Regions from separate parts of the Bradyrhizobium sp. HKCCYLS20291 genome, predicted to be linked through region 1. Evidence: riboswitches for the same ligand, from Rfam matches in the RefSeq annotation. Region 1 holds a riboswitch; the other holds the start of a gene.
The links. A riboswitch is a leader RNA that binds a small molecule or an ion and turns the genes downstream of it on or off. The one in region 1 is predicted to bind cobalamin.
Positions count from the first base shown of each region.

Region 2: another riboswitch for cobalamin. It lies ahead of ACQR07_RS06985 (TonB-dependent receptor plug domain-containing protein); the one in region 1 lies ahead of ACQR07_RS11815 (HupE/UreJ family protein).

Region 1 covers NZ_JBNPTO010000004.1:220,424-224,629, reverse strand. Annotated here, with positions in the region: gene ACQR07_RS11830 (cobyric acid synthase) at 1-336, opposite strand, end outside; gene cobO (cob(I)yrinic acid a,c-diamide adenosyltransferase) at 340-948, opposite strand; gene cobU (bifunctional adenosylcobinamide kinase/adenosylcobinamide-phosphate guanylyltransferase) at 965-1,501, opposite strand; cobalamin riboswitch at 1,537-1,728, shown strand; gene ACQR07_RS11815 (HupE/UreJ family protein) at 1,849-2,481, shown strand; gene ACQR07_RS11810 (DUF1636 domain-containing protein) at 2,481-2,873, shown strand; gene cobW (cobalamin biosynthesis protein CobW) at 2,892-3,929, shown strand; gene cobN (cobaltochelatase subunit CobN) at 3,939-4,206, shown strand, end outside.
Region 2 covers NZ_JBNPTO010000002.1:615,644-619,849, reverse strand. Annotated here, with positions in the region: gene ACQR07_RS06990 (hypothetical protein) at 1-34, opposite strand, end outside; gene ACQR07_RS06985 (TonB-dependent receptor plug domain-containing protein) at 109-2,175, opposite strand; cobalamin riboswitch at 2,289-2,506, opposite strand; gene ACQR07_RS06980 (hypothetical protein) at 2,519-2,710, shown strand; gene ACQR07_RS06975 (CbtB domain-containing protein) at 2,734-2,940, shown strand; gene ACQR07_RS06970 (CbtA family protein) at 3,026-3,796, shown strand; gene ACQR07_RS06965 (histidine phosphatase family protein) at 3,812-4,206, shown strand, end outside.

The DNA of each region.
Region 1 (4,206 bases):
CAATTGCGGCTTCATGGCCTGATAGGCGGATGCCTTCGCATTGCCGATGACGCGCCCCTGCACGACCACCTGCGAGCCGACCTCGCTCTGCGGCTTCAGCAGCACCGGATTCATGTGCACCGTCATCGGTCGCCGCGCTGCGCGCGCCTGCAGCGCCTGGGCCCGGCCGATCTCACCGCCGTCGGCGGTGACGGCCGCATTGTTCGACATGTTCTGCGGCTTGAACGGTGCCACCTTCAGGCCGCGCAATGTCAGCGCGCGCGCGAGCCCGGCGACGATCAGCGACTTGCCGACGTCGGAGCCGGTACCCTGGAACATGATGGCGCGCGCGGCCATGGCCTAGAACTCAATGCCTTCCTGCGCCTTCACGCCGGCCGCGAAATGGTGCTTCACGAGGTTCATCTCGGTAACGAGATCGGCGGCCTCGATCAGCTCCGGCTTGGCATTGCGCCCGGTGACGACGACGTGCAGGTCCGGCCGCCGTGCGGCGAGCGTGGCAACGACGTCATCGATCGGCAGGTGATCGTAGCGCAGCGCGATGTTGAGCTCGTCGAGGATCAGGAGACAGACCGCGGGATCGGCCATCAGCTCCTTCGCCTTCGCCCAGGCGCGCTCCGCCGCCGCGACGTCCCGCGCGCGATCCTGTGTCTCCCAGGTGAAGCCCTCGCCGAGCGTATGCCAGGACACCTGATCGCCGAACCGCTCGATCGCTTTGCGTTCGCCCGTCTCCCACGCGCCCTTGCCGAACTGCACGACGCCGATGCGGAAGCCGCGGCCGAGCGCGCGCAGCATGAGGCCCCAGGCGGCCGTCGATTTGCCCTTGCCCTTGCCGGTATGGACGATCAGCAGGCCTTTCTCGACGGTCTTGGAGGCGACCTCGGCATCCTGAATGGCCTTGCGGTTCTCCATCTTGGCCTTGTGGCGCGCATCGTCGGCGCTCTCGGTCATCTGCTCGTTCTCCTCTTCACTTCAATGTCAGTGGCAGGCCGGCCGCCATCAGGATCACGCGATCCGCGATCGCCGCCACATCCTGGTTCAGTCGTCCCTGCGCATCACGAAACGCGCGCGCGAGCGCGTTGTCCGGGACGATGCCGAGACCCACCTCGTTGGACACGGCGACGATCGGGCCTTCTGTCGCGGCAAGCGCCTCGATCAGCTCGGCACATCGCGCCGGAACGTCCATGTCGGCGAGCATCACGTTGCTGAGCCACAGCGTCAGACAATCGATCAGCATCGGCGTCCGCGATTTCGATTCGGCGCGAACGAGGCCGGCGAGATCATGTGTGGTCTCCAATGTCTGCCAACCCTCGGCGCGCCGCGACTTGTGCTGCGCGATGCGCGCGGTCATCTCGTCGTCGAACGCCTGCGCAGTCGCAATATAGATCCACGGCGATGCCTGAGCGGTGACCATCGCCTCGGCATGGCGACTCTTGCCGGAGCGCGCGCCGCCGAGCACCAGCGTCAGGCGCGGCAAGGCAGGAGGCGGCGGGGCAGGGACCATGGGGGACGATTCCGATTGACGGGCTTTGGCGCGACCCGTATCTAACAGATGACGGTTCTCCGAAAGGAGAGATTTAGGGAACATGGTGCGGGGTCATACCCAAGGCCGTGGCTGCCCCCGCAACTGTAATCGGCGAGTGTGAGGCCAAAGCACCACTGGGAAACCGGGAAGGTGGCTTCACGCAGCGACCCGAGAGCCAGGAGACCTGCCGTCGACACTGCTGTTGGCCGACCCGTCGCGCGGGGAGTCGCGATGCTGGTTATGATCCTGCCGGAAAGGGCGGGATGCCGTCGGATGCAGCGCATCGTCCGGCCCTCTGGGGGAGCCGGCAAGCGACGGAGACGGCCATGACGTTCAATCGCACCACGTGTTTCGTTGCCGCGAGCCTGATTCTGCTCGCGTCCGAGCCCGCCTTCGCGCATCACATGATGGATGGTAAGTTGCCGCAGACGTTTGCGCAGGGCCTGCTGTCGGGCCTCGGCCATCCCATCATCGGGCTCGATCATCTGGCTGCCATCGTCGGCGCCGGCATCGTCGCGGCCTTGCTCGGCCGCGGCTTTGCGCCGGTGCAGGCCTTCACGACGGCGATGATTGCCGGCGTTGCTGTCCATCTGGCGAAGGCCAACATTCCCGCCGCCGAGCTGCTGGTCGGCCTGTCCACCGCCGCGGTCGGCCTGGTGGTCGCGATGCGCGGCCGTTTCGGTGTGGTGCCGGTCGCCGCGTTGTTCGCCCTTACTGGCGTTATCCACGGCTACGCGTTGGGTGAGTCGATCGTCGGTGCTGAGACTGCTCCGCTCGGAGCCTATCTCACGGGCCTGCTCGTGATTCAGACCGTCATCGCCGCGGGGGCGTTCCTGGGTGTCAAGCTGCTGTCGGCCAAGGGCCACGCGGTTGCGCCGCTCGCGGTTCGCCTCGCAGGCGCAGCGATCGTGCTGGTGGGCGGAGTCGCTGCGGCGACGGCCGCGGGCGTGATCGGCTGATGACGGCATCGCAGATCGGTGAGACGACGCTGTTCGTCTGCACGACGTGTCGCACGCAGCTGGCTGATGCTGCGTCGGATCAGCCGCGGGCGGGAGCCCGCCTGCTGGCGGCAATCGAGACGGTGCCGACTGAGCAGCGGGTGGGCGTTGCCGTGGTCGGCGTCGAGTGCCTGTCCAATTGCAATCGGTCCTGCACGGTGGCGGTGACCGCGCCGGGCAAATGGACATACGTGCTCGGTGCGCTCGACCCGGACCTGCATGTGGCGGACGTGCTGACGTTCGCCCAGCTGCATCAGCGCCACGAGGCCGGCCTGCCGGCCTGGCGCGAGCGCCCCGAATATATCCGCAAGAACACCGTTGCGCGCGTGCCGACGCTGCCGGCACAGCGATGAGAGAAGGATGATGCGGTCATGACGAAGTCATTCGCCAAGACGCCCTGCACGATCGTCACCGGTTTTCTCGGCGCCGGCAAGACCACGCTGGTGCGCAATCTGATCGAGACGGCGAACGGCCGGAGGCTTGCGATCATCGTCAACGAGTTCGGTGACGTCGGCATCGACGGCGACATTCTCAAAGGCTGCGGCGTGCCGGACTGTCCGGAGGATCGCATCGTCGAGCTCTCCAACGGCTGCCTGTGCTGCACGGTTGCCGATGATTTCGTACCCGCATTGAAGAGCCTGCTGGACCAGAAGGAGCCGCCGGAGCACATCGTGATCGAGACGTCCGGGCTGGCGCTGCCGAAGCCGCTGGTGCAGGCTTTCAACTGGCCTGAGATTGCGACGCGCGTCACCGTCGATGGCGTCGTCGCCGTCGTCGATGGGCCGGCGGTCGTGGCGGGACGCTTCGCCGATGATCCCGCAGCGCTGGCCGCGCAGCGCGCTGCCGACGAATCGCTCGATCACGACAATCCGCTCGAGGAGGTCTACGAGGACCAGCTGCTCTGCGCCGACCTCGTCGTCATGAACAAGAGCGACCTGATGAGCGAGCAGGAGCGCAAGGACGTCGCCTCCGAGATCGCTACGACGGTGCAACGTGCCGTCAAGGTGATCGCGACCGAGCACGGCAGGCTGTCGGCGTCGGTGCTGCTCGGACTCGGCGCGGCCGCCGAGGACGATCTGGCGGCGCGCCCTTCGCATCACGACAACGAGGCGGAGCATGATCACGACGATTTCGAGAGTTTCGTGCTCGACGTGCCGGCGCAGGCCTCGCCGGAGGCGCTGGTGGACCGCATCGCGGCCGCGGTCGAGGCGCACGACGTGCTCAGGGTGAAGGGCTTCGTCGAGGTCGCGGGCAAGCCGCTGCGTCTGCTGGTGCAGGCCGTCGGCAACCGCATTCAGCATCAGTTCGAGCGGCCCTGGCGCTCCGGTGAAGCGCGGCAGGGGCGCCTGGTGGTGATCGGCGAGCGCGGCCTCGATGCCGCGGCCATCAAGACGCTGGTCGCGGGCTAGGCGAGGGCGATGCACCTCCTGGCGACATCCGGCGCTGATCTCGACGACCTCGAACAGGCCGTGGATCTCGCGCAGTCGCCAGCCGACATCGTCGTGCTGTCGTTCTCCGACACGGACCTGTCGGCGCTGGCGGAGGCGTGGTCCGCCTCGGCCGAGGAACTGCCGAGCCTTCGCCTCGCCAGCCTGAAGCGGCTGAAGCACCCGATGTCGGTCGATCTCTACATCGATCGCGTCGTGAGCAGCGCGCGCGCCGTCGTCGTGCGCTGCCTCGGTGGGC
Region 2 (4,206 bases), on a different contig from region 1:
CCTCCGCTGATGATGTCATGTTATCGAGAGCCATGGGTCGTCTCCTCTTGGGTTGATGGTAGTGCATTCGTGACGTCGATGACAGGGCTTCGCTGGCTGGGGGACGTGCTACTGCACCCCAAAACTCGCCACGCGGATGCCGCCGAACACGCCGAGGCCTGGGGCCAGGAAGCCAGTCGGGTTCTGATAGTGGCGGTTGAACAGGTTATCGATGCGGCCGAACAGTTTGACCTGGTCGGAGACCGCGTAGTCGGCGCGCAGGTTCACCACCGTGGTGCCGGGCGCGACGAGGCCGGTGGTCATGCCGTCGCGGCTGACGTCGAGCCAGTCGCTGATGCGCAGCACCGTGGCTGACAAGGTCAACGCGTCCAGCGGCGTCCACACCGCCGTCGCGCTCCACTTTTCCTTCGGCCGTCGCAGCAGCTGCAGACCCGTCGCCGCATCGACCGCGCGTGTAAACGTGTAGTCGGCACGCAGCGACAGCCGGTCCGTCAGCTTCGCCGCCACGAAGCTCTCGGTGCCCTCGGTGGTGGCGAGCCCGACATTGGCGTAGGAGGTGAACGTGTCGTTGAAGTTGATCAGGTTGGTGATGCTGTTGTGGAAGTAGGTCGTGCCGAAGCGGAAGCGGTCGTCGAACAGCGGCTGCTCGAACCCTGCATCGTAGCCGGTGCTCTCCTCCGGCTTGAGGTTCGGGTTGGCGAAGAAGTTGAAGACCGGAAAATCCTGGTAGAGCTGGCTCAAGGTCGGCGCCTTGAAGCCGGTGCCGTAGCTTGCCTTCAGCTTGGTCTCGGTGACCGGCAGGATCACCGCCGGCGCGATCCGGTAGGTGCCATGGCTGCCGAACTGGTCGTTGACGTCGTTGCGCAGGCTCGCGACCAGGAATACCCGTCTTGCGAACTCGGTCTGCAGCTCGATGAAGCCGGCGTTGTTGCCGTTCTCGGCGGATAGATCGGCTGTTTTCAGCCGCTCGGTCTGCTGCTCCAGGCCGACGATCAGGTTGTTGTGCGGCGCCAGCTCGGTGACGGCATGCCAGTCATATTTGAAGCGCTCGCCGGTCGCGACCGCTGCCACCGGATTGCCGGCCGTCAGGTCGGACGACCAGTCGTTCACATAGTTGACGCCGAAGTAGTTCTTGATGCGGCCGCCGAGCAGAGACCAGACGGCTTCCTCGCGCATCGCAAGCTGGTGGATGGTGTGGTTGCTCTGAGTCGTGTCGGGAGTGCTGGGAAAGCCGCTGTCGCCGGTGAACAGCAGGGTTGCGTCGGTGTAGCGGATCACCGAATTCAGCGTCCAGGCCTCGTTGAGGTCGACGCCGAGCTTGGTCGAGGCGGTGAGGTTGTCGTAGGCGTTGCCGATCGCCTTCTGTCCCGCCGGCAGCAATTGCCACGGCGTCACCGGCACGTCGCCGGCATGCAGATGGGCGACATTGACCGCGTAGTTGACATTGTCCTGGGAGCCGCTCAGTCCGGCGCTCTGGTTGAACGTCTTGAACGCGCCGCTCTCGAGCGAGGCGGTCGCCCGCGCCGGGCCGTCGCCCTTGCGGGTGATCACCGAGATCACGCCGCCGATCGCATCCGAGCCATAAAGGCCGCTCTGCGGCCCGCGGAGCACCTCGAGTTGCTGGATGTCCGCGGCCAGGAGATGCGCGAAATCGAACGCGCCATTGCCATTGGTGACGTCGCCGACATCGATGCCGTCGATGATCAGCTTGGTGTGGTTGGCATTGGTGCCGCGCATGAAGACGTTGGTCTGGCCGCCGGGGCCGCCGGCCTGCCCGACGTTCAGTCCGGGAATGGCCGCGAGGATGTCCGGTACGCTGCGGAACTGCTGCGTGGCGATGTCCTTCTCCGTGACGACCGTGATCGCGTTGGCCACGTTGGCGGCCGGCGTCACGATGCCGGTCGGGCTGACCACCAGCTGGGCGTTGGCGGCGGCGTTTGGCGCGGCTGCCGGCTGCGATGAGCGTGCGCGCGGCAGCTGCGCCCCGCGTTGCGCGGCAGGCTTTGGCGTTGCCAGCGGCCGCGGCGCGTCGACCTCGACCGGCGGCAACAGGCTGGGAGAGGCGGATTGCTGGGCGGCGGCCGGAACCGTGCCGAGCGTGGTGATGATGAACAGGACGGTCGACGACAACAGGCCGGCGCGTTCGCGCCGGGCGACAGACAGGAAGGAGAACACGAGGGAACCTCGGCATGACGTCAGTGGCACGTCACCGCGAACGAGGTTCCACACCGGACAATGCGATCCGACGTAGAAACGATGCCAATAGACGCCCCGACCGGCACCTTCGCGTGTGACCACGGCTGACGGCAGGTCTCCTGGCTCGCGGGTCGTCACCTCCACGCCGCCTTCCCGGGACCGAGATTTCCCAGTGGCATTTGGCGCGAGATTCGCCGCTTACAGTTGCGGGGGCAGCTGCGGCCTTCGATCATGTCCCTTGCGAGACGTGTCCGGCACCGCATTCCCTTTTGAGCCCCGGTCAAGGGGCACCGTCGGAAATCAGGTTAGGAGCCCATCCTCGATGATGTCAATCGGCCTGTCCGGCTTCTCGACAGCTGACGCAGGCCGTGACGGTTTCGCCGCGTCCCCGGAGGCGCTGAGGATCATTTTCGACTTCCGACCCCCGGTGGCCGCGCTTATAGTGTCGGTCGTGATCAATGTTGCCCTGGCGCGCCGGTCCGGCGCCGCCTCGGCGACCCGCGCCGCAATCTAAGATGCAATTCAAGGAGCCTCACCGTGGCAACAGCGACGTCTCTTCCGGTCTCTCTGCCCGCCATTCCCGTCCGCGAGATTCTGCCGTGGGCGATCTTCGGTGGCCTGATGCTCGTGCTCGGCATCTATTTCGTCGGCGTCGAAGAGGGCGCGGCTGCGATCTTCAACAGCGCCTATGTCCACGAATTCGTCCATGACGGACGCCATCTCCTCGGGTTCCCCTGCCACTGAACGGGCGGCTCCGGGACGGCGGAGCTCGCCTATCGCCGGCCTCGACCGTGACACCGGCGCTTCCTGATAGTTCGAGAGACGATCGATGACGGGGCGATTGCTCCTGCGCGGCATGCTGGCTGGCCTCGTCGCCGCAATTCTCTCCTTCGGCTTTCTCAAGCTGGCCGGCGAATCGTCGGTCGAGCATGCGATCGCGTTCGAGACCATGATCGATGAGGCCAAAGCCAAGACCAGCGCCGAGGAGGCGGTGGCCAAGGGGCAGCCGGTGCCGGCTGTCCCGGCCGAGCCCGAACTGGTCAGCCGCGCGGTCCAGGCTGGAATCGGACTGCTGAGCGGCGTCGTCGTCTACAGCACGGCGTTTGGTGGCCTGTTCGCGCTGGCCTTTGCGCTCGCCTTCCGGCGCATGGCAGATCTCGGTCCGCGGGCCAGCTCGGCCGTGCTGGCGATGCTGGGTTTCGTCGCCGTCTATCTGACGCCGATGCTGAAATATCCGGCCAACCCGCCGTCGGTCGGCCTCGCCGAGACCATCGGGATGCGCACCAGCCTGTATTTTGCGATGATCCTGATCTCGCTGGCTGCGATGGTCGCGGCCGGCATGCTGCGCAGCCGCCTGCTGCCGCGGCTCGGCGCCTGGAACGCGGCCCTGGTCGCTGCGGTCGTCTATATCGCGGTGATGACCGGCGTTGGCCTCGCGCTGCCGGATGTGAACGAGGTGCCCGAGGCGTTTCCCGCCGCCGTGCTCTGGCAATTCCGCATCGCCTCGCTTGGCGGCCAGGCGATCATGTGGGCCACGCTCGGATTGCTGTTCGGCGTGATGGCCGAGCGTCTGATGGCGCCGCATGGCGCCCGCGCTTGAACGGCCGCACCGGCGATGAAGGCGCGCCTGCATCTCATCTGTGCGGCGGCCACGCCAGCCACGGCGGCGATGGCATTTCCTGCCGACGAGCCGCTGGATGCGCGCGGGCGAGACAGCATCGTGCGCTTGGTCGGCCGGCTGCCGTCCCATGACGCCGCGCAGCGCAGCCCGGCCCGCAGTGCCGCCGACACCGCCGAAGCGCTCGCCCTCGACGCGCAGACGGAGCCTGCGCTGCGCGACTGCGACTTCGGCCGCTGGGCAGGACGATCGCTCGCCGAAGTCCAGGCGGAGACGCCGGAGGGCGTCGCCGCATGGCTGCGCGATCCGCACGCGGCCCCGCATGGCGGGGAATCTTTCACGGATGTGACGACCCGCGTCGCCGGTTGGATGGAGAGCCTGCTCGCGGTCGA